Regions from separate parts of the Rhizobium sp. ZK1 genome, predicted to be linked through region 4. Evidence: predicted binding sites of a transcription regulator. Region 4 holds the regulator's gene; each other region holds the start of a gene.
The links. The regulator PhoB, encoded in region 4, activates phosphate uptake and scavenging genes when phosphate is short. The targets are predictions, from matches to a motif close to TGTCATNNANCTGTCAT.

Region 1 (5,770 bases), 840 kb from region 4:
CGGTCAATCGGCCTTGGCAGGCTTCGTCTCGCCGCGCAGCCAGAAGGCACGCTGCGAGGCGAAACGGTCTTGCGCCAGATGGTCCTTCAGGGCCGGCAGCAACTGGTGCAACTCATCCTTCAGCGTGAAGGGTGGGTTGACGATGATGAGTCCCGAGCCGGTCAGCCCCGTCGTCTCGCGGTCGCTGCGCACGGCAAGTTCGGCGCAGAGCATCTTCGGAATGTCCAGCGCCTGCAGCGCCTCATGGAAGTCCTTGATCGGTGCGCCCTTCTTCAGCGGATACCAGAGGCAATAGGTACCACCCGGAAAACGCCGGTAAGCCTTGGCGAGGCCATCCACCAACCGCTCATATTCGCCGTCCTCCTCGAAAGGCGGATCGACGAGCACGATACCGCGCTTTTCCTTCGGCGGCAGATGCGCGCCGAGCGCCAGCCAGCCGTCGAGCTCGGTGATGCGCGCATGGTGATCGCCTTCGAAGACGCGATGCAGGCGAACAAAATCCTCCGGGTGCAGCTCCATCGCCGAAAGCCGGTCCTGTGGGCGAAACAGCATGCGCGCAAGCTTTGGGGAGCCCGGATAGAAACGCAGGCCACCCTGCGGGTTCAGTTCGCGGATCGCGGAGAGATAGGGTTCCAGCAGTTCGGAAACCTGCGGTCCGAGATCGGTCTCCAGCAGCTTGCCGATACCGCCTTGCCACTCGCCGGTCTTCTGCGCTTCCTCGGAAGAGAGATCGTAGAGGCCGATGCCGGCATGCGTGTCGAGCACCCGAAAGCCGGCGTCCTTCTTCTGCATATAGCGGATCAAACGCGCCAGCACCGCATGCTTCAGGACATCGGCGAAATTGCCTGCATGGTAGATGTGGCGATAGTTCATTTTCGCTGATGCCTGTTATGAATTCGGATCATTGGGAGTTTTTGTGCCTTTTGGGCGGTCGAGCCTTGGCATATAGAAATCGCATGAACATTGCGACCCCCATCAACGCCAAATCCCGGATCGGTCATACGGCCTGTCCGCATGACTGTCCCTCCACCTGCGCGCTGGAGGTGGATATTACGGAGGACGGCCGCATCGGTCGCGTCCGGGGCGCCAACGATCATTCTTATACATCGGGCGTCATCTGCGCCAAGGTCGCCCGTTATGCCGAGCGCCTCTATCATCCCGATCGCCTGATGCATCCGCTGCGCCGCGCCGGCGCCAAGGGGGCAGGGCAATGGCAGCAGATCTCCTGGGATGATGCGCTGGACGAGATTGCCGAAGCCTTCGTGAAGGCTGAGGCGAAGGATGGCAGCGAAGCGATCTGGCCGTATTTCTACGCCGGCACCATGGGCTGGGTGCAGCGCGACTCGATCGAGCGCCTGCGCCACGCCAAGTGCTATTCCGGCTTCTTTTCCTCGATCTGCACCAACCCCGCCTGGACCGGATTCACCATGGCGACCGGCATGCTGCGCGGCCCGGACCCGCGGGAGATGGCCCGCACCGACTGCGTCGTCATCTGGGGCACCAATGCGGTTGCGACGCAGGTCAACGTGATGACCCACGCGATCAAGTCGCGCAAGGAGCGTGGCGCCAAGATCGTCGTCATCGACATCTACGACAATCCGACGATGAAGCAGGCCGACATGGCCCTCATCGTCAAGCCCGGCACCGATGCAGCCCTTGCCTGCGCCGTTATGCATATCGCTTTCCGCGACGGTTATGCCGACCGTGCCTACATGGCGAAATACGCCGACGATCCCGCCGGCCTCGAAACGCATCTGAAGGCGAAGACGCCGGAATGGGCCGCCGCCATCACCGGTCTTTCGGTCGAGGAGATCGAAGCCTTCGCCAAACTCGTCGGCACGACCAAAAAGACTTTCTTCCGCCTCGGTTACGGCTTTACCCGCCAGCGCAATGGCGCGGTCGCCATGCATGCCGCCGCCTCGGTCGCCACCGTGCTCGGCTCCTGGCAATATGAGGGTGGCGGCGCCTTCCATTCGAACAGCGATATCTTCCGCATGAACAATGCGGAGCTGACCGGCAAATCGATGAAGGATGCCGACATCCGCATGATCGACCAGTCGCAGATCGGCCGTGCGCTGACCGGCGATGCCTTGGCACTCCGCCATCGCGGTCCTGTAACGGCCATCTTGATCCAGAACACCAATCCAGTGAACATCGCTCCTGAGCAGCGGCTGGTGAAGCGCGGCTTTGCCCGGAACGATCTCTTCGTCGCCGTCCATGAGCAGTTCATGACCGAGACGGCCGACATGGCCGATATCGTCATTCCCGCCACCATGTTCGTCGAGCATGACGATATCTACCGCGCCGGCGGCCAGAACCACATCCTGCTCGGCCCGAAGCTCGTCGAACCGCCGCCGACGGTGCGAAGCAACCTGTTCGTGATCGAAGAACTGGCAAAACGCCTCGGCGTCGCCGATCGCCCCGGCTTCGGTTTCACGGCGCGCGAGTTGGTCGACCGCGTGCTGGCCGCGAGCAATCTGCCGGATTACGACTATTTCCTCGAGCATAAGTGGTTCGACCGCCAGCCCGCCTTCGAAGAAGCACATTATCTCAATGGCTTCGCCCATCCCGACGGCAAGTTCCATTTCCGGCCGGACTGGGTGAACGACCCCGCCCCGAACAAGCCGCCGGCTTCCGTCGGCGCGCTCGGCCCCTACGCAGAGCTACCGCCTTTCCCGGATCAGGTCGATGTCATCGAGCTCGCCGATCCCGAGCATCCCTTCCGCCTGGCGACCTCGCCGGCGCGCAACTTCCTGAATTCGAGCTTCTCGGAAACCAAGACCTCACGCCAGAAGGAAGGCCGTCCGGAAGTGATGATCAACCCTGTCGATGCCGAGGCGAACGGTGTCGGCAATGGCGACCTCGTCCGTATTGGCAATATGCGCGGTGACCTGCGGATCCACGCCCGCGTAACGACCGAGGTCAAGCCAGGCGTTTTGATTGCAGAGGGCCTTTGGCCCAACAAGGCGCATGTCGATGGCGAAGGCATCAACGTTCTCACCGGTGCCGATCCCGTTGCGCCCTATGGCGGTGCTGCCGTCCATGACAACAAGGTCTGGCTTCGCAAGGACGTCATATGACGCAATCTAAGGCAAAAGTGGAAATCGTCGGCAAGGAAATCCTGTCCGACGGCTGGACGAAGTTGACCAGCTACCGGATCGATTACACCGACCGGAATGGCGTGACCCATCGCCTGCCACGCGAGGTCTATCACCGCACGCCCGCCGCCTGTATCCTTCTTTACGATCCCAAGCGTGACGTGGTCGTGTTGGTGAAGCAGTTCCGCCTGCCGGCCCATGTGAACGGCGATCCCGCCTGGATGATCGAAGTCCCGGCCGGCCTGCTCGACGGCGATGAACCCGAGGCCGCGATCCGTCGCGAGGCGATGGAAGAGACGGGATACACGGTTCGCGATATCCGCTTCCTGTTCAGATCCTACACAGCACCGGGCTCCATCACCGAGATCGTGCATTTCTTCGCAGCGGCAATCGATACCGCCGACCGCACGTCCGACGGCGGGGGGCTGGAAGACGAGCATGAGGATATCGAAGTGCTGGAAATCCCGCTGCCGCAGGCTCTCGCGATGATAGAAGAAGGAGAGATCATCGATCTCAAGACGATCATGCTGCTGCAATGGACGGTGGCAAACAAGAGCCTGCTTGGCGCCTGAAAGTCCGGCTTTGAAGCGTGACGGTTGGGGGCCATTCGCACCGCCTGAATTCCTTGGAATTCTTCATCCAATTGTCACGAAGCGGGACTAAGCGCTGCCATTTGACAATCATCGGATACGTCAGGAGAAAGCCCATGTGGCTCAGCAATTTCACCCTCGTTCTCCCAGGCGAGGTGGTGAGTGAAGGTTCCGTGCGGATTGAAGATGGCGTGATCGCCGAAATCAGGCCGGAGCCGGTCGCCAATGCCGTCATTGACGGCGGCGGGCGTCTGCTGATGCCCGGTTTCGTCGATCTGCATGGCGACATGATCGAGCGCGAGATCGCGCCGCGCCCGAACGCCCAGATGCCGATCGATTTCGGCATACACGAACTCGACAAGAAGCTTGCCGCTGCCGGCGTAACGACGGCTTTTGCCGCCGTCTCCTTCGCGACGGAAAGCGTCTACGGCCATGTCCGTTCGCTGGAGACGACCTCGGCCGTCATCGAGGGTATCAACACGCTGCGCGATAACCTGCTGATCGATCACCGTGTCCATGCCCGCTACGAGATCACCAATATCGGTGCGGCACCGACGCTGGAGCGGCTGCTGGAAGCCGGCCATATCGACATGGTTTCGCTGACCGACCACACGCCGGGGCAGGGCCAGTACAACGACATCAAGAGCTATATCCTGAGCATTTCCGAGCGCCGCGCCATATCGGAGGAAATGGCTGCGGAGGTCGTTGCCAAGCGCATCGCCATGCGTGACAATCCCGAGATCGATGCCAAGCTGAAGCATATCGTAGCCCTCGCGAAGAAGCATGGTCTCTCGCTCGCCTCTCATGACGATGACAGCGTCGAAAAGGTCATCGAAATGTTCGCTCTCGGCGTCACGATCAGCGAATTCCCGGTCACGCTGCCTGCCGCCGAAGAAGCCCGCCGCCGCGGCCTCTGGACACTGATGGGCGCACCGAATGCACTGCGCGGCAAATCCATGTCCGGCAATCTGAGCGCGCTCGACGCCGCAAAGGCGGGCCTGCTGACGGTGATCGCTGCCGATTACCATCCGGCTGCCTTCGTGCCCGGCATCTTCAAGCTGGCGGAAATGGTTGAGGGTGGTCTTCCCGCTGCCGTCGCCATGGCGACGGCGAATGCCGCCCGTTCAGCCGGCCTGATGGACCGCGGCGAGATCGCCGTCGGCCAGCGCGCCGATACGGTTGTGATCGAGCCGGGTGACGTTCATCGCATCCGCGCCACCTTCCGCGGCGGCCAGTTCATCTACAGCGACGGCACGCTGCACCCGCTGCAGACCCTTGCGGCCTGAGGTCAGGGTTTAGAGCAATTCCAGCAAAAGTGTGCAGCGGTTTTGCGCCCGGAATTGCGTACAAACAAGCAGATAGAGCGCTTTCGTGATTCGAAGAAAAACGAAAGTTCTCTAGTCGCCGATCAGCGAAATAAGCTGGGATTTGGGGGCGGCGGCGGTGGAAGCTGCCGCCCCGACTGCCTTCCCGCCTTCCATCTTCACCTTGCCTTCGGCAAAGAGCTTGAGCGCCTGCGGATAGAGTTGATGCTCGATGGTCAGTATGCGTCCTGCCAGCGCTTCCGCCGTATCGCCCGCAAGTACAGGCACGGCGGCCTGGCCGATGACCGGGCCTTCATCCATGCCTTCGGTGACGAAATGCACGGTGCAGCCGGCGATCCGCATGCCGGCGTCGATCGCCCGCTGATGCGTGTGCAGCCCAGGAAACAGCGGCAGAAGGGAAGGGTGGATATTGAGGATCCGACCCTCATGGCGCTGGATGAAGACGGCTGAGAGGAGCCGCATATAGCCGGCAAGACAGATGATATCAGGCGAAAGCTCATCGAGAGCGGCAAAGATTGCCGCCTCATGCTCGTCCTTGCTCGCATAGTCCTTTCGCGCGAAGGCGAAGGTCGGAATGCCCTCCGCCGCCGCCTTGGCAAGCCCGCCTGCATCCGCCTTGTCGGAGATCACGCCGATGATCTCGGCCGGATAGTCCGCAGCCTTCGCCGCCTGCACCAGTGCCATCATGTTGGAGCCGCTGCCGGAAATGAAGACGACGGTGCGTTTGCGCGGCGAGTTCATAGGGCGAGCGTGCCCT
Region 2 (5,770 bases), 1.0 Mb from region 4:
GGCGTCCGTGACGAAGCCGAAATCCGCGGTCACCGCCGCACCTATATCGGCTCGATGCCCGGCAAGGTCATCCAGTCGATGAAGAAGGCGAAGAAGTCCAACCCGCTCTTCCTGCTCGATGAAATCGACAAGCTCGGTCAGGACTATCGCGGCGATCCGTCTTCGGCTCTGCTGGAGGTGCTCGACCCGGCTCAGAACTCGACCTTCATGGACCACTACCTGGAAGTCGAATACGACCTGTCGGACGTGATGTTCATCACGACGGCGAATACGCTGAATATCCCGGCTCCGTTGATGGACCGCATGGAAGTCATCCGTATCGCCGGCTACACCGAAGACGAGAAGCGCGAAATCGCCAAGCGGCACCTGCTGCCGAAGGCCATCAAGGAACATGCGCTGCAGCCGAGCGAATTCTCGGTCAGCGACGATGCCCTGATGGCAATCAGTCAGCAGTATACCCGCGAAGCCGGTGTTCGTAACTTCGAGCGCGAACTGATGAAGCTCGCCCGCAAGGCGGTCACCGAGATTATCAAGGGCAAGACGAAGTCGGTTCATGTAACGGCCGAGAACATCGACGATTATCTGGGCGTTCCGCGCTTCCGCCACGGCGAAGCCGAGCGTGAGGATCAGGTCGGTGTGGTTACGGGACTTGCCTGGACGGAAGTCGGCGGTGAACTGCTGACGATCGAAGGCGTCATGATGCCCGGCAAGGGCCGCATGACCGTCACCGGCAACCTGAAGGAAGTGATGAAGGAATCGATCTCGGCAGCGGCATCTTACGTCCGCTCGCGCGCCGTCGATTTCGGCATCGAGCCGCCGCGCTTCGACAAGAGCGACATCCACGTGCACGTGCCGGAAGGCGCCACACCGAAGGATGGTCCCTCGGCCGGTGTCGCCATGGCAACCGCGATCGTCTCGATCATGACCGGTATTCCGGTCAACAAGGATGTGGCAATGACGGGTGAGATCACCTTGCGTGGCCGTGTCCTGCCGATCGGTGGCCTGAAGGAAAAGCTGCTCGCGGCGCTTCGCGGCGGCATCAAGAAGGTGCTGATTCCGGAAGAGAACGCCAAGGATCTGGCAGAGATTCCGGACAATGTGAAGAACAGCATGGAGATCATTCCGGTCTCCCGCATGGGCGAAGTGATCAAGCATGCGCTGGTCCGCCGCCCCGAGCCGATCGAATGGGATGGCACGGTCGAGACGCCTGTCATCGCCACGGTCGAAGGGCTTGATGATGCGGGCGCCGCCATAGCTCATTGAGCTGGTGGCTGCCACATTTGTGCCCAATTGTTGCAAATCAACAAAAAGGCCGGCGGAAACGCCGGCCTTTTTTTGTGAAAACGTCATGTAGACGCTTGCTTTTCCTTGATTTGCAGGGCTTTTGGGTTCTCGGCGGGCCTGATGAAAGCGATTTCTGCGCCTAGCTTACAGATCGAGTTGTTTCAAACCATTTAGAAAGGGGTGGAAACATGAATAAGAATGAACTCGTGTCCGCAGTAGCCGAAAAGGCTGGACTGACGAAGTCTGACGCAGCATCTGCCGTCGACGCAGTTTTCGATGTTGTGCAGGCTGAGCTGAAGAACAAGGGCGACATCCGTCTCGCCGGCTTCGGCAGCTTCACGGTTTCTCATCGCGCTGCCACGAAGGGCCGCAACCCGTCGACCGGCGCCGAAGTCGACATCCCGGCACGCAACGTGCCGAAGTTCACGCCCGGCAAGGGCCTGAAGGACGCCGTCAACGGCTGATACGAGATTGTCCGCCGGTCGTAAACGAGAACGGCCGTGCAGGATTTTAAGGGGTTCGGCATTGCCGAACCCCTTTTTCTTTGGCCGCGTGCCGCATGCAGTGCTTCGTTTTGCGATGATGACGTTCTCAGGGCGGGGCCGGCTATTTGTGGCTGGGCGCCGCACTCATCCTCGGCGCATCGCTTTTCATCATGCGCAACGAGATGCGCCGGGAGAGGGAATCGGGCTGACGCAAACTGTATAAAATGTCGCAGGCTGTCATGTCTCTGTCATGGCAGTCCCGCAAAAACCCTCTGTTCGATTCTTTCGACATTGGGGGATTTCAATGACAACTTTCTCGTGCAAGGCAGCGCTCGCCGCCCTGCTTCTCGCATCTGTTGCCTTCCCGGCAGGGGCTGAGCCGGTTTTTAACCGCATCGCCTCTTTCCCGGTCGCGACCAACCTGCCGGCCGACAAGGACAAGCTTTCGACCACCTCGGCCGAGATCATCACCGCTTCGCAGGATGGCAACACGCTGATCTACAGCGACAGCCCGCTCGGCGCCATCGGCTTCATCGACATCACCGATGCCAAGGCCCCCAAGGCCGGCGGCGCGCTGATGATGGATGGTGAGCCGACCTCTGTCACGACAGCAGCCAGCAAGGCGCTCGTCGCCGTCAACACCGGCGAAAGCAAGCAGAAGCCGTCGGGCCGCCTGGCGATCGTCGACATCGCCACGAAGAAGATCGACGCGACTTGCGATCTCGGCGGCCAGCCCGATTCGATCGCTCTCAACAAGGACAGGACGCTCGGCACGATCGCGATCGAAAACGAGCGCGATGAAGAGGTCAACGACGGCAAGATCCCGCAGATGCCGGCGGGCGACCTCGTCGTCTTCCAGGTCAAGGCCGATGGCACCGTCGATTGCGGCACGATCAGGCATGTCGCCCTGACTGGTCTCACAGGCGTTGCCCCCGAAGATCCGGAACCGGAATTCGTTGCCTTCAACAACCAGAACGAAATCGCCCTGACGCTGCAAGAAAACAACGAGATCATCATTCTCGACGGTGCGACCGGCACGGTGAAGACGCACTTTACCGCTGGCGGCGTCGACCTTTCGGGCGTCGACAGCAAGCGTGATGGCGCCCTGAAGTTCACCGGCGAGAAGAAGGGCGTCCTGCGCGAGCCGGATGCCGTAAAGTGGCTGGATGACAACCGTCTCGTCGTCGCCAACGAAGGCGATTATGAGGGTGGCTCGCGCGGCTTCACCATCTTCGACAAGACCGGCAAGGTTCTCTTCGAATCCGGCAGCTCCTTCGAACGCGCCGTGGCCGCGCTCGGCCATTATCCGGAAAGCCGGTCCTCGTCGAAGGGTGTCGAGCCGGAAGGTCTGGAAGCCGCCAGGTTCGGCGATGACAATCTGTTCTTCCTGCTCGCCGAGCGCGCTTCCGTCGTCGGCGTTTACAAGGATACGGGTGCTGATCCGGAACTGCTGCAGATCCTGCCGTCGGGCATTTCCCCGGAAGGCGCGATTGCCATTCCGCAGCGTAACCTGCTTGCCACCGCCAACGAACTCGACCTCGGCAAAGATGGTGGTACGCGTTCGCACGTCATGATCTACGAGCGCAGTGAAGGCGAGAAGGCCTATCCGCAGATCGTTTCTGCCGAGAAGGACGGCAACCCGATCGGCTTTGCAGCCCTTTCGGGACTCGCCGCCGTTCCGGGCAAGCCGGGCATGCTCTACGCCGTCAGCGACAGCGTCCTCGGCTCGCAGCCGACGATCTACACGATCGACGCCACCAGGAAGCCGGCCGTCATCACCGACGCGCTCGTCGTCAAGCGTGACGGCGCTCCGGCACAGAAGCTCGACATCGAAGGCATCGCTGCCGCTGCCGACGGCTCCTTCTGGCTGGCTTCGGAAGGTTATACCGAGCGGCTCATGCCGCACGCGCTTTACAACGTCACTGCCAAGGGCGACATCAAGACCGAGATCGCTCTGCCGAAGGAACTGCTCGCCAACGAAATCCGCTATGGCTTCGAAGGTGTGACGATCGTCGGCACTGGCGATGACGCAACGCTGTGGATGGCCGTTCAGCGCGAGTGGAACGATGACGAGAAGGGCTTTGTCAAGCTCCTCTCCTATAACCCGAAGAAGAAGGAATGGGGCGGCGTGCGCTACCCGCTCGACAAGACCGAGAGCGGCTGGGTCGGCCTCTCCGAAATCACTGCCCAGGGCGACAGCGTCTACATCATCGAACGCGACAATCTCGTCGGTGATGCAGCCAAGCTGAAGAAGCTCTACAAGGTCGCAATCTCCGACCTGAAGCCGGGCAAGCTCGGGGCCGAACTGCCCGTCGTCAAGAAGACGGAAGCCCATGATTTCATCGGCGATCTGAAGTCGGCCACCAATGGCTACGTTCTCGACAAGCTGGAAGGCTTCGCCTTCGACGCATCGGGCAAGCCCTATGCCGTGACCGACAATGACGGTGTGAGCGATTCTTCCGGCGAGACCCTGTTCTTCCCGGTCAACCTGACCGCCACGAACTGAGTTCGTAGTCCCATGAAATGGAAAGGCCGGACTCTTGCCCGGCCTTCTTCTTGGCCGCCCGCGCTGACGGCTTGACGGCGTTAAGCCATGAATTTGGGCAGTGCGGCGGCCAAAGCGTCGACGGCAAGACGGATCCTGAGCGGCAGGTGCGGTGTCTGCAGCCACAGCGCATGGCAGTCATAGAGAAATTCCGGCTGACCTGGCAGCAAGATTTCGAGCGCTCCAGCCTGCACGCGGTCGCGAATGAGCCAGTAAGGCAGCCAGGAAAGCCCCATGCCGGCTGTTGCAGCATCTGCAATCGCATCGAGATCATCGAGCCGCAATCGGCCGTTCGGCCGAACTTCTACCGGAGCATGGTCTTCATGCGGGAAGATCCATGGGCTGAAGCGCGCGGAGCGTGCGTAAATGATTGCATCGTGCTTGCCGATATCTTCGATCTTCTCCGGTCTGCCATGCGCGTCGAGATAGCTCGCCGAGGCGCAGACCACCATGCGCTGGCGCGCGACGCGTCGCGCGATAATGCCTGACCTGTCAGCGAGTTCCCCGGTGCGGATCGCGAGATCATAGCCGCCATCGGCCAGATCGGTAATCGGGTCGCTGAACGATAGATCGAGTTCGAGGCTCGGATGTCGCTTTGCAAGCTCGATCAGAACCGGAAGCACGCAATGCCGGCCGAAATGCACGGGCATGGTGACGCGCAGCTTTCCGCAAGGTTCGGACAGATGGTCGAACGCGAGCGCATCCGCGGCTTCTGTCTCGGCAAGGATCACCCGGCAGCGCTCGTAATAGGCGCGTCCAAAATCCGTAAGGCTCTGGCGGCGTGTCGTCCGGGTGATAAGGCTTACCCCCAATCGCTCCTCAAGAAAGCGGATGTGCTTGCCGACCATCGGACCGGAGATGCCGAGTGCTGCTGCCGCTGCCGCAAACGAGCCCAGATCCACGACCTTCACGAAGACGGTCATGCTTGTGAGACGATCCATATTGCAAACTCATGGTTTCTTCTGTCTTGCATCTAGCCCAATTTATCTCCCTCGATCCAATTGGCATAGAATCTTCAGTCCGATTGTTTTGGAGTTGATGGGAAATGGCACGCATAGTCCGCTTTCACGAATTTGGCGGTCCTGACGTTCTCCGCATTGAGGATATGGATATTCCCTCCCCTGGGCCGGGGCAGGTTCAGATCCGCGTCAAGGCTTTTGGGATCAACCGGGCTGAGGCCCTGCTAAGATCCGGCACCTATATCGAGACCGCGCCGCTGCCGTCAGGCCTTGGTCTCGAGGCGGCAGGCATCATCGAGGCGGTAGGGGAAGGCGTAGACGGCTTTGCGCCCGGCGACGCCGTCAGCATCATCCCGCCAATCTCAATGGTGCGCTCGCCGGCTTACGGTGAACTGGTCACATTCCCCGCTGGATCTATTGTCAGGCACCCGCCGACAATTCCCTGGGAGGAGGCTGCCGCTCTCTGGATGGCGTATCTGACTGCTTACGGCGCCCTC
Region 3 (5,770 bases), 1.8 Mb from region 4:
GGATGCCACGCCGCCCGCAAGATCGGGATTGTCGAGCAGGGCGTGGATCGTGCGGCTGAGGTCGCCGGGGCGCTTCCATAGTTCGATGGCATCGGGCTTTCGCATGTCGAATGTGGTCGTGCCGGGATGATCGGGTGCGGCCACGACATAGCCTGCTTCCACGAGATCGGCGGCGAGCCAGGCGAGGTTGCGCCAGCTGCCACCGTAACCATGGGAGAGTACGACCAGCGGATGCGGGCCGGCCATGGGTTCGGCATCCCTGATGACGGGCTGGCCGATAAAGGCTGGCGTTTCGCCGAGAAGGACCGGGGTGACGTCCGATACCGTTGGATACCAGATGCTGACATGGACAGGACGATCGGCGTTTTTGACAGGCAGGGTGGTTTCGCGAAAGCCGGTTCCGGCATGTGCTGCCGGTGCCAGTAACAGGGTGAAGGAGAGAAGGATGGCAAGTCTTTGCATGAGATCTCCATAGGGTTGATTTGCCCTGTCTGCAGGAAATCCGTCACACCGGAGACCGATAACGCGATCAAGGTCGCCGACATCAAAAGGAAAGGGCGAGGCCTGAGCCTCGCCCTTAAATTCAATCAGAAAGATGCATTCAATCAGGACGATCGAGTTCAGATATTGTTCTGCAGGATCGTACGCAGCTTGCCGAAGAGCTCGTCGATGTGCTTCTTCTCGATGATCAGCGGCGGGGAGAGCGCGATGATGTCGCCCGTCGTGCGGATCAGCAGGCCGCTTTCGTAAGCCTTGAGGAAGGCCGTGAAGGCGCGTTTGGTCGGCTCGCCGGCGATCGGGTCGAGCTCGATGGCGCCGATGAGGCCCGTATTTCTGATGTCGATGACGTTGGGGCAATCCTTGAGCGAGTGCAGCGCGTCGGCCCAGTAGTCGGAAAGCTCGGCTGCGCGGGTCAGCAGGCCTTCTTCCTTGTAGGTGTCGAGCGTCGCAAGTGCTGCGGCCGAAGCGATCGGGTTCCCGGAATAAGTATAACCGTGGAAGAACTCGATCATGTGCTCGGGGCCGTTCATGAAGGCATCATGGATTTCCGAGGTCACGAAGACGGCGCCCATCGGGATGACGCCGTTGGTCAGACCCTTGGCGGTGGTGATGATGTCGGGCTTCACGTCGTAATACTGAGCGGCGAAGGGTGCGCCGAGGCGGCCGAATCCGGTGATGACTTCATCGAAGATCAGCAGGATGCCGTGCTTGGTGCAGATTTCACGCAGCTTCTGCAGATAGCCCTTCGGCGGAATGAGAACGCCGGTGGAGCCGGCGACCGGCTCGACGATGACGGCGGCGACGGTGGACGCGTCATGCAGGGTGACGATGCGCTCGAGTTCGGTGGCGATATCGCCGCCATGCTCGGGTTCGCCGCGGGTAAAGTTGTTCTTGCCGGGCAGATGAGTGTGGGGCATGTGGTCGACGCCGGTCAGCAGCGTGCCGAACATCTTGCGGTTGGTGACGATGCCGCCGACGGAGATGCCGCCGAAATTGACGCCGTGATAGCCACGCTCGCGGCCGATCAGGCGGAAGCGTGAGCCATTGCCCTTCACGCGGTGATAGGCGAGCGCCACCTTGAGCGCCGTTTCGACCGATTCAGAACCGGAATTGGTATAGAGGACATGGTTCATGCCCTCGGGTGCGATGTCGACCAGGCGATTGGCGAGTTCGAAAGCCTTGGGATGGCCGAGCTGAAAGGCCGGGGCGTAGTCGAGTTCGCCCGCCTGCTCGCGGATCGCTTCGGTGATCTTCGGGCGGCAGTGTCCGGCATTCACGCACCAGAGGCCAGCCGTACCGTCCAGAACCTGACGGCCGTCATGGGTTTGGTAATACATATCCTTCGCACCCACGAAGAGGCGCGGTTCCTTCTTGAACTGACGGTTCGCGGTAAAGGGCATCCAAAAGGCGCGAAGGTCGTTTGGCGTTGCATTCAGGCGATTGGACATGCTGTTCTCCTGGCCGTTGGGGAGGCCGTTCCCGTTTTAAGCTTGGCGCCGATTATATTTTTACTGCCCGGTCAAATTATCAGCGCCCGGCAAGGCGTCAAGCCAGAGAAGCGTCGCCTTCTGATGTTCCCGGACACGTCGGGCGTCATCAATCCTTCGCCCGGCATCGCTACAAAAATCGATGGCCGCAATGGCCGAGGGCATTCCATTCATTTCCTTGAAATTCAACCATTTTACCGGAGGTAGTCATGACGGACCGCCAGAAGACCAGACCGCGTCCCAATCCGCGGCGTGCATTTGCGCCGAGCTACGGCACCATTCTCGAAGAAGGCGTTCGTCGCCGTACCGTTCTGAAGGGCTTCATCGCAGCCATGGGTGCAGCCGCTTTTGCGCCGGCGCTCGAAGCAAGGAAGGCTGAAGCCGCCGAGTCGACGCTTACTTTCCCCGAACTGAAGCGTGTGCGTGACGCTGCCGACCACTGGCCTGATGGTTACGAGCGCCAGATCCTCATTCGCTGGGGTGACGCACTCTTCAACGACAGCCCGGAATTCGATGTCGCCAAGCTCGACGGCAAGACCGCCGAGCGCCAGTTCGGCTACAACAACGATTTCACGCAGTTCCTGCCGCTGCCCTGGGGCGAGAAGAGCTCCGATCATGGCCTGATGGTCGTCAGCCATGAATATGCCACGCCCTTCCTGATGTTTCCGGGACTGACGGCGGACAATTACCGTGAGAAGATGACCGAGGACCAGATCCGGGCGGTGATGGCCGCTGTCGGCGTCTCGGTTTTCGAAGTGCGCAAGGACGGCAACCGGTGGCAGGTCGTCAAGGACGGCAAATATAACCGCCGCATCCACATGAGCACGGAAATCGGCATTTCCGGCCCGGCCGCCGGCGACGATCGCCTCAAGACCAAGGCTGACCCGACCGGCAAGATGGTCTTCGGCACGATCTCGAACTGCAATGGCGGTATCACGCCTTGGGGCACGATGCTCTCGGGCGAAGAAGGCGCAATGGACGTTTTTGCCGGCGACTATACCAAGCTGGCGAACCAGGAACTGGTCGAGCGACAGGGCTGGGACGAGGATGAGAACGACATCTATTCCGTCAGCCGCGTCGAGCCGCGCTTCAAGTTCGAGGAGGAGCCGAATGAATGGATGCGCTTCGACTGGGTCGTCGAAATCGATCCGTTCGATCCCTCGGCAAAGCCGGTCAAGCGCACGTCGCTCGGCCGCATGACGCATGAAGGCGCGCAATGTTGCGTCGCCCCTGACGGACGCGTCGTGGTGTTCATGGGCGATGATGACGATTTCGAATATATCTACCGCTTCGTCACCCGCGATCCGTGGAACCCCAATGATCGCGCCGCCAACAAGGACCTGCTCGACCACGGTACGCTGTCGGTCGCCAAGTTCGAAAGCGACGGCACGATGCGCTGGATCCCGCTGGTCGCCGGCGAAGGCCCGCTGACGGCGGAAGCCGGCTTCAAGACACAAGCAGATGTGGTTCTTGCGACACGCGCCGCCGCGGACCTCGTAGGTGCTACGCCGATGGATGGGCCGGAAGGCTTCATCCCGCATCTCGGCACCGGCAAGCTCTATGTTGCCATGACGGAGAACGAAGACCGCCTGCCGAAGGGGCAGGGTGACGACGAGAAGGAACAGGTCAACGTCGCCAATCCGCGCGGCCCCAATCCGCATGGGCATCTGCTGGAGCTGGTAGCTCCTGGCGGTCCGGATAAGCCGGATTATGCGGCCGAAAGCTTCAAGTGGGACGTTTTCGTGCTCTGCGGCGATCCGTCAAAGCCCGAAGACCAGGCGATGTTCCACCCGGCGACCACCTCGGCTGGCTGGTTCACCGATCCCGACAACCTTGCCGTCGATCCGGCGGGCCGCCTCTGGGTGACCACCGACGGTCCGCCACCGGAAGGCATCGCCGATTCCGTCTATGTGATGGATACGGAAGGTCCGGGCCGCGCCCTGCCGAAGCTCATCTATATCGCCCCTGTCGGTTCGGAGACCTGCTCGCCGACCTTCACGTCCGACGGCTCCAGCGTTTTCCTCTCGGTCCAGCATCCGGGCGAATTGCGCATGGCCGACAACGAAGATGCGACCTCGATGGAAGATGCCGGCACCAGTTGGCCGGACTTCAAGCCGGGCGTACCGGCTCGTCCGTCGCTCGTCGTGCTGACCCGCGGCAACAATGAAGTGGTGGGCAGCTAAGCCCGCTTTTCGCAATCAAAAGAGACCGGCAATTCTCGCGAATTGCCGGTCTCCAACGCTTCACGAGCTGAAATAGCGCGAGCAGTATCGGAGGAAACATCTCCTCCGATACTGCTCAGACTAACATCATGTCAGCGCTAACATCAGGCTGCAGACCTACTCCGGTTCTGTGTCACGTAGATATCCTCGAGTGTTGCAAGGATTTTCATGACCGGCTCGGAGTTGCTGGAATAATAGATCGTCTGTGCATCGCGACGGGTCTTGACCAGCTTCTGAGCGCGCAATTTCGACAGATGCTGGGAGAGGGCCGACTGGCTCAGGCCGACCTGGGTCGCGAGAACGCCGACAGGCACTTCTCCCTTTACCAGGCTGGTGAGGATCAGCAAACGCTTGGGGTTGGCCATGGCCGATAATAAAGCTGCCGCCACATTGGTGTGATCGGCCAAATCAGAGGTTTCCATATTTTTTCTTCCTAATGCGAAACGTACATCATCCGTACAGGCACAGGCCGTCAGACGGTTCTTTGACTGACGTCAAAAACTAGCAATTGGGCTTGAAGATTGTATATACCTAAATTTAAGGTATCAGGTATGCTATTTTAGATATGTTTGAACAAATGTGATCCAAATCCTCCGCGGGTATGTCGAACTCGCAACGCAACAATAAGTCACCTGAAATCATATCAAAACCCGCGGAATCCACCCCACATATGTGCCAGGGACCTGCTTCGGGCGCCTTTAGCCTAGATGCCAGCGCTGTCATCAGAGTCGGATGGCGCGCTACTAAATCTTGCACTGCAGCGTCAGCTTTTTCGGCGATGTCATCATTTGCCTCCGAGTGAATCACGAGATCGCTGCCGTCTAAAATGTAAGCACGGCCGAATCCGCCATTAAGGCTGGCCGATTGCGGGATGAGGCGAAAGAAACGGAAATCCGGGAAATCGATATAGAGTTTCGCCTTGGCGTGACGATTGAGAAAACGGGTGCGGATGCGCGCGTGGAGGGGCGTATCCCGCTCCACCTGTTCCGCACGGCATTGGGTCGTCAGGCGGGCATGGGCGAGCGGATCGCCCTTGCCAGGCTCGCCGGTCAGGAGCGAGGCTCTGGCATCGGCGGCGAGCGCCTTCGTGTGAGTAGAGAGCGCGGAAACGAGAATGATGGGCACGCCGTCTATGTCAGTGCCGAGAAGAACCCGGCTTGCGAAGGGAAAGCCGGTTTCAGGATCGAGAACGGCGAGGGCCGCATAGCGGGCGGAGCGCAGCAGGGTGCGTGCGAGTTTGCGGGCCTCGTCGTCGGTTTCGCGGAGCTTGGAGGATGGTTCTTTCATATCCGCCATGTTGCAAAGCGGAGTGAAAGGATCAAGGCTAAAGCGCGTCGCGATCTCTAGGATTCGCTTGCCACGCTTTAGTTCTTTGGTTGATGCATGTCGTTATCGCAAAACCGCTGCACACTTTTGCGCGACATGCTTTATTCCTTCCGCTTGTGCCGCGTGAGGCCGGTGACGACATCCTGCGCCGAGATCGTGCCGACGATCTGGCCGTTGTCGACTACGCCGATACTGCCGGGCTGTCGGGAGAGGGCGTCGAGGATATCGACAAGC
Region 4 (5,770 bases):
AGCGTGTCGAAAAGCTCAAGAAGCTTTGGTCGGAGGGGCTGAGCGCCAGCCAGATCGCAGCGCAACTTGGCGGCGTCAGTAGAAACGCTGTTATCGGCAAGGTTCACCGGCTCAGTCTTCCTGGCCGCGCCAAGGCCGGCGGCACGGCAACCGCTGCGCGTGCACCGAAGCGCAATACCTCGGCTCCCCGCGCCCCGAACTATGCGTCTCGCATCACCACCCGCACCGTTACCCGTCAGCAGGGCGCAACTGTCCTGAAGGAAGAGATCGAGATCGAAACTGTCGAGGAAATGGAATATGTACCGGCCAAAAACGTGGTCGTGCCTATCTCCCGTCGCCTCGGCCTGACGGAACTCACGGAACGCACCTGCAAATGGCCGGTCGGCGATCCGATGAAGGACGATTTCTACTTCTGCGGCTGCGACTCCCCGGATTCATCGCCCTATTGCAACTACCACCAGCGTCTCGCCTATCAGCCGATGAGCGAACGCCGCAAGGCTGTCCGGGTCGCCTGATCCACGCCTTGCCCAGAAATGCAGCATTTCGTCGCCCCTCTTCGCTGACGCGCAGGGGGGGCGAAATTTTTCTGCCCGTCGCAGAACTCCTGCCGTGGAACTGGTCGGTGGGGCAATAAGTGCTCAAAGCCTTCTGGCGGCCCTAAGCGGTCATTCCCGAACCCGACGATACAGGCCAGGAAACCGCCCCCGCTGTTACATATCAGCCTTGCACAATAGGACGTATGCGTTTGCCTAAGATGGGATCATAAGGCGCGTAGCTGGTGCACATGAGAGTCTCTGATATGGATTGGGTCCCTGTAGTCTTTGTTACGTTCAAGGTTCTCGCGTTGGGAACGGCCATGTTCTTCGCCATCAAGTGGCATTACGATCGAAGCGAGATGGGGGAGCGGCAAGCGGTACTGCGCACGGGCGGCAAGATGGCCGCAGTCTTCATGCTGGCGCTACTCGGCGTGGGGCTCCTCGCCTTTGTCCTTAGCAGCATGCTCGGTCTGGACCTGAGCTCCCCATGATCACATCAAGGGAGACAAGGGTGGCCGCACGAGCGAGCCGAAGCCAACGTCTCCTGATGGCGCATAGCAGCCCTCCCCATCATGGCTTCAGCCCTCGCGATGCAAGAAACATGTCGGTCAAAGTGTGAGCGAGGCAACGCCTACTCCTAAAAACGCAGCCGAATAGACAAACGGGCCGCCCGGCAAGCGAGCGACCCGTCTGGACCTCCGATCACTCGGATCAGGCTTCCATGGAATATCCCGCGCCACGAACGGTGCGGATGACATCCTGCATGTTGGAGAAGTTCAGCGCCTTGCGCAGGCGGCCGACATGGACGTCGACGGTGCGCTCGTCCACATAGATATCATGGCCCCAGACGCCATCCAGAAGCTGCGAGCGGGAGAAGACCCTGCCCGGCGACGACATCAGGAATTCGAGCAGGCGAAACTCGGTCGGGCCGAGGCGGACTTCACGGCTCTTGCGATGAACGCGATGGGTTTCGCGATCGAGCTCGATATCCCCGCACTTCAAAACGCTGGAAAGAACCTCCGGACGGGCACGACGCAGCATCGCCTTGACGCGGGCGACAAGTTCCGGCGTCGAGAAGGGCTTGACGACATAGTCGTCCGCGCCGGTCGAGAGGCCGCGAACGCGTTCGCTCTCTTCGCCGCGCGCCGTCAGCATGATGATCGGCAGACGCTCGGTCTCCGGCCGCATGCGCAGCCGGCGGCAGAGCTCGATGCCGGAAACGCCCGGCAGCATCCAGTCGAGGATGAGCAGGTCGGGCGTGCGCTCCTGAAGCCGGATTTCGGCCTCGTCGCCACGGAGGATCGTATCCACCTCGAAACCTTCCGCTTCGAGGTTGTAGCGGAGAAGCACGCTCAGCGCCTCTTCATCTTCAACAACTGCAACTCTTGGGATCATGCGTGTCAGTCTCCTAATGCATGATCCTTAAACCGGGGGTGATTTAAGCAGGGATCATGCAGGAACTCGGAATTGGCTGCACCCATGCGCGCCCGCGCGGGCGCGCATGCAATCGGCAGATCAGGATTACTCGGTGACGGCGCCAACGGTGTTGGAGCTGTCGTCCTTCGGACGTTCGCCTTCGGGCTGGGCGCCGGTTGCCATGTAGTAGATCGTCTCGGCGATATTGGTCGCATGGTCGCCGATGCGCTCGATGTTCTTGGCGCAGAAGAGAAGATGCGTGCAGCTCGTGATGTTGCGCGGATCTTCCATCATGTAGGTCAGGAGTTCGCGGAACAGCGAGGTGTACATCGCGTCGATCTCGTCGTCGCGCTCACGGATGGACTTGGCCTTGTCAGCGGAACGCGTCGTGTAGACGTCGAGCACTTCCTTGAGCTGGACGAGCGCCAGTTCGGAGAGATGCTCGAGACCGCGGGCAAGCTTGCGGGGAACGCCGGTGCTCTGGACGGCGATGACGCGCTTTGCGGTGTTCTTGCCAAGATCGCCGACGCGCTCGAGGTCGGCGGCGATGCGGATCGAACCCATGATCTCGCGAAGGTCGGAGGCCATCGGCTGGCGACGGGCGATCGTGACGATCGCCTTGTCATTGATCTCACGCTCGGCGTGATCGAGGATGACGTCGTCGGAAATGACCTTCTGGGCGAGCGCCGTATCGCCGTTGACCAGCGCACGGACGGCCTCGCCGACCATCTGTTCGGCAAGACCACCCATCTCGGAAATGCGCCGGGACAGGAATTTCAGATCGTCGTCATAGGCGGAAAAAATATGTGTCGATGCCATGGGGCTTTGTCCTCGAAAATCGGGAAGGCTTCACATCGCCAAAATCAGCCGAACCGGCCCATGATATAGTCCTGGGTGCGCGGATCGTCCGGATTGGTGAACATCTTGTCGGTATCGTTTTCCTCAACCAGATTGCCGAGGTGGAACATGGCCGTGCGCTGTGAGACGCGGGCGGCCTGCTGCATGGAATGCGTCACGATGACGATGGTGTAGTTTTCACGCAGCTCGTGGATCAGCTCTTCGACCTTTGCAGTCGCGATCGGGTCCAGCGCCGAGCAGGGCTCGTCCATCAGGATGACTTCCGGGCTGACGGCAACGGCGCGCGCGATGCACAGGCGCTGCTGCTGACCGCCGGAAAGGCCGGTACCCGATTCATGCACGCGGTCCTTGACTTCGTTCCAGAGGCCGGCGCGCTGCAGGCTGGACTCGACGATCTGGTCGAGGTCTGCCTTGGACTTGGCGAGGCCGTGGATGCGCGGGCCGTAGGAGACGTTTTCGTAGATCGACTTCGGAAACGGGTTCGGCTTCTGGAACACCATGCCGACGCGGGCGCGAAGTTCGACGACGTCGATATCGGGATCGTAGATGTCATCGCCGTCGAGCGTGATCTTGCCGGTGACCCGGCAGCCGTCGATCGTGTCGTTCATGCGGTTCAGCGAACGCAGGAAGGTGGACTTGCCGCAGCCAGACGGGCCGATCAGGGCGGTCACGGTGTTTTCGCGGATGTTCAGATTGACATCGAAAAGCGCGCGCTTCTCTCCGTAATAGACGGAGACATCCTGACCGATCATCTTATACGGGACGTTGTTCATTTTCTGGTCCAGCGCCTTCTCGACTGCAGCTTCCGTCAACATGTTCATGATCTTTACTCCGTTTACCAGCGGCGCTCAAAGCGACGACGCAAGAGGATAGCTCCGAGGTTCATGACGATCAGGAACAGGAGCAGGACGATGATGGCACCCGAGGTTCTTTCCACGAAGGCGCGTTCGGCTTCGTTGGCCCACATGTAGACCTGCACCGGAAGTGCGGTGGAAGGATCGAGCGGCGTGGTCGGCGCCTGGGCGACGAAGGCAACCATGCCGATCAGGAGCAGCGGCGCGGTTTCGCCGAGTGCGTGGGCAAGGCCGATGATCGTGCCGGTCAGGATGCCGGGCATTGCGAGCGGCAGCACATGGTGGAACACCATCTGCATCTTCGAGGCGCCGAGGCCGAGTGCGGCTGCGCGGATCGACGGCGGCACGGCACGAAGCGCCGCGCGTGTCGCGATGATGATCGTCGGCAGCGTCATCAGTGCCAGCACCAGCCCGCCGACAAGCGATGCCGAACGCGGCAGGCCGGCAAAGTTGATGAAGACCGACAGGCCGAGCAGACCGTAGACGATCGACGGAACGGCTGCGAGGTTGTTGATGTTGACTTCGATCAGGTCCGTCAGCTTGTTCTTGGGCGCAAATTCCTCGAGGTAGATCGAGGCGGCGACGCCGATCGGCAGCGAAAGGACAAGAACGATCAGCATCAGGTAGAGCGAGCCGATGAGAGCGACGCCGAGACCTGCAGCTTCGGGACGGCTGGAATTGCCGTTGACGAAGAGGCCGGTGTTGAACTGCTTGTGGAGAGCACCGCTCGCCTTCAGCTCGTTCATCCAGCCGAGCTGCTTGTCGTTCACCTTGCGGTTCTTCTCATCGACGGTGAGGTCGATCTGGCCCTTGTTGGCGCTGTCGATATTGGCATCGGCGAGTAGCGTGACATTGACGGTCTTGCCGATGATCTGGGGGTCGGCGACGACCATGTCGCGCAGCTGGATCGGCGCGCCCTTGGACAGCATGGCGGTTGCGTCGCGCACGTCAGGACGGCTGGACGCATTGATGCCAAGCTGCTTGACGATCGCGTCGCGCAGGAGAACCGGGTAGTTGGCGGCGATCAGAACCGAGGAATCGGTCGCACGCTTGTTGTCCGGGTCGATGGTCTTCTCAGTGAACTCGATCGGCAGCGTGATCGCCGTCTGCTGGAAGGCGGTATAGCCATTACCGATGACCGTCCACAGGAGGATAAACAGGAAGATCAGGCCGAAGGCGATCGCGGCGATACCATAGGCCTGGAAGCGGCGCTCGGCGGCATAACGGCGCTTGATGCCGATGTCGCGACGCGCGGGCGCCTTGGAAACGGTCACTCCGGCGACGGGGGAAACAATATTCGTCATTCGTACTGCTCCCGGTATTTGCGCACGATGTAGAGCGCGTAGATGTTCAGGCAGAGCGTGATGCAGAACAGCGTGATGCCAAGGGCGAAGGCAACCAGGGTCTGCGGCGAGGTGAACTCGAGGTCACCCGTCAGCTGGTTGACGATCTTGACGGTCACTGTCGTCATCGGCTCGAAGGGATTGATCTGGATACGGGCGGCGACACCGGCTGCGAGAACCACGATCATGGTTTCGCCGATGGCGCGGGACGCCGTCATCAGCAGGGCACCGACGATGCCGGGAAGTGCCGCCGGCAGAACGACCTTCTTGATGGTCTCGGAACGCGTGGCGCCAAGACCGAGCGAGCCGTCGCGGAGCGAGCGCGGCACGGCGGTGATGATGTCATCGGAGAGCGAGGAAACGTAGGGGATCAGCATGATGCCCATGACGATGCCCGCGGTGATGACGCTCTGCGCCTGGATGAAGTTGGTATAATTGCCGCTCAGGAGGCCGCTGACATTCGCCGAGAGATCGCGCAGGAACGGGCCGACCGTGACAAGGGCGAAGAAGCCGTAGACGATGGTCGGAATGCCGGCCAGCACTTCGAGAAGCGGCTTGGCAAGCGAGCGGACCTTCGAAGAGGCATACTCGGCCATGTAGATGGCGGCAAAGAGACCGACCGGCACGGCAACGAGCATGGCGACGAAGCCGATATAGAGCGTGCCCAGCAGCAGCGGGATGAGGCCGAACTGGCCGAAGGAGGAGCTGCCTGCACCGGCAAAGCGCGGATCCCAGACCGTTCCGAAGAAGAAGTCGGCAAAGG

Region 1: a site for PhoB is predicted at 3,732-3,748, ahead of ACK9YZ_RS05110 (alpha-D-ribose 1-methylphosphonate 5-triphosphate diphosphatase). Genes of this name have one in related genera too.
Region 2: a site for PhoB is predicted at 2,005-2,021, ahead of ACK9YZ_RS05875 (esterase-like activity of phytase family protein). Genes of this name have one in related genera too.
Region 3: a site for PhoB is predicted at 2,093-2,109, ahead of ACK9YZ_RS14940 (PhoX family protein). Genes of this name have one in related genera too.

Annotation. Positions count from the first base shown of each region.
Region 1 is NZ_CP180586.1:990,879-996,648, forward strand. Features, by position in the region: gene ACK9YZ_RS05095 (23S rRNA (adenine(2030)-N(6))-methyltransferase RlmJ) at 4-873, opposite strand; gene ACK9YZ_RS05100 (molybdopterin-containing oxidoreductase family protein) at 891-3,080, shown strand; gene ACK9YZ_RS05105 (NUDIX domain-containing protein) at 3,077-3,670, shown strand; gene ACK9YZ_RS05110 (alpha-D-ribose 1-methylphosphonate 5-triphosphate diphosphatase) at 3,805-4,974, shown strand; gene purN (phosphoribosylglycinamide formyltransferase) at 5,086-5,754, opposite strand; gene purM (phosphoribosylformylglycinamidine cyclo-ligase) at 5,751-5,770, opposite strand, start outside.
Region 2 is NZ_CP180586.1:1,152,348-1,158,117, forward strand. Features, by position in the region: gene lon (endopeptidase La) at 1-1,263, shown strand, start outside; gene hupB (DNA-binding protein HupB) at 1,473-1,748, shown strand; gene ACK9YZ_RS05875 (esterase-like activity of phytase family protein) at 2,074-4,275, shown strand; gene ACK9YZ_RS05880 (LysR substrate-binding domain-containing protein) at 4,356-5,255, opposite strand; gene ACK9YZ_RS05885 (zinc-dependent alcohol dehydrogenase family protein) at 5,360-5,770, shown strand, end outside.
Region 3 is NZ_CP180586.1:2,895,184-2,900,953, reverse strand. Features, by position in the region: gene ACK9YZ_RS14950 (alpha/beta hydrolase family protein) at 1-462, opposite strand, end outside; gene ACK9YZ_RS14945 (aspartate aminotransferase family protein) at 621-1,949, opposite strand; gene ACK9YZ_RS14940 (PhoX family protein) at 2,198-4,171, shown strand; gene ACK9YZ_RS14935 (ArsR/SmtB family transcription factor) at 4,315-4,632, opposite strand; gene ACK9YZ_RS14930 (HugZ family protein) at 4,748-5,497, opposite strand; gene choV (choline ABC transporter ATP-binding protein) at 5,638-5,770, opposite strand, start outside.
Region 4 is NZ_CP180586.1:149,716-155,485, reverse strand. Features, by position in the region: gene ACK9YZ_RS00780 (GcrA family cell cycle regulator) at 1-515, shown strand, start outside; gene ACK9YZ_RS00775 (hypothetical protein) at 857-1,027, shown strand; gene phoB (phosphate regulon transcriptional regulator PhoB) at 1,248-1,931, opposite strand; gene phoU (phosphate signaling complex protein PhoU) at 2,058-2,771, opposite strand; gene pstB (phosphate ABC transporter ATP-binding protein PstB) at 2,816-3,631, opposite strand; gene pstA (phosphate ABC transporter permease PstA) at 3,646-4,968, opposite strand; gene pstC (phosphate ABC transporter permease subunit PstC) at 4,965-5,770, opposite strand, start outside.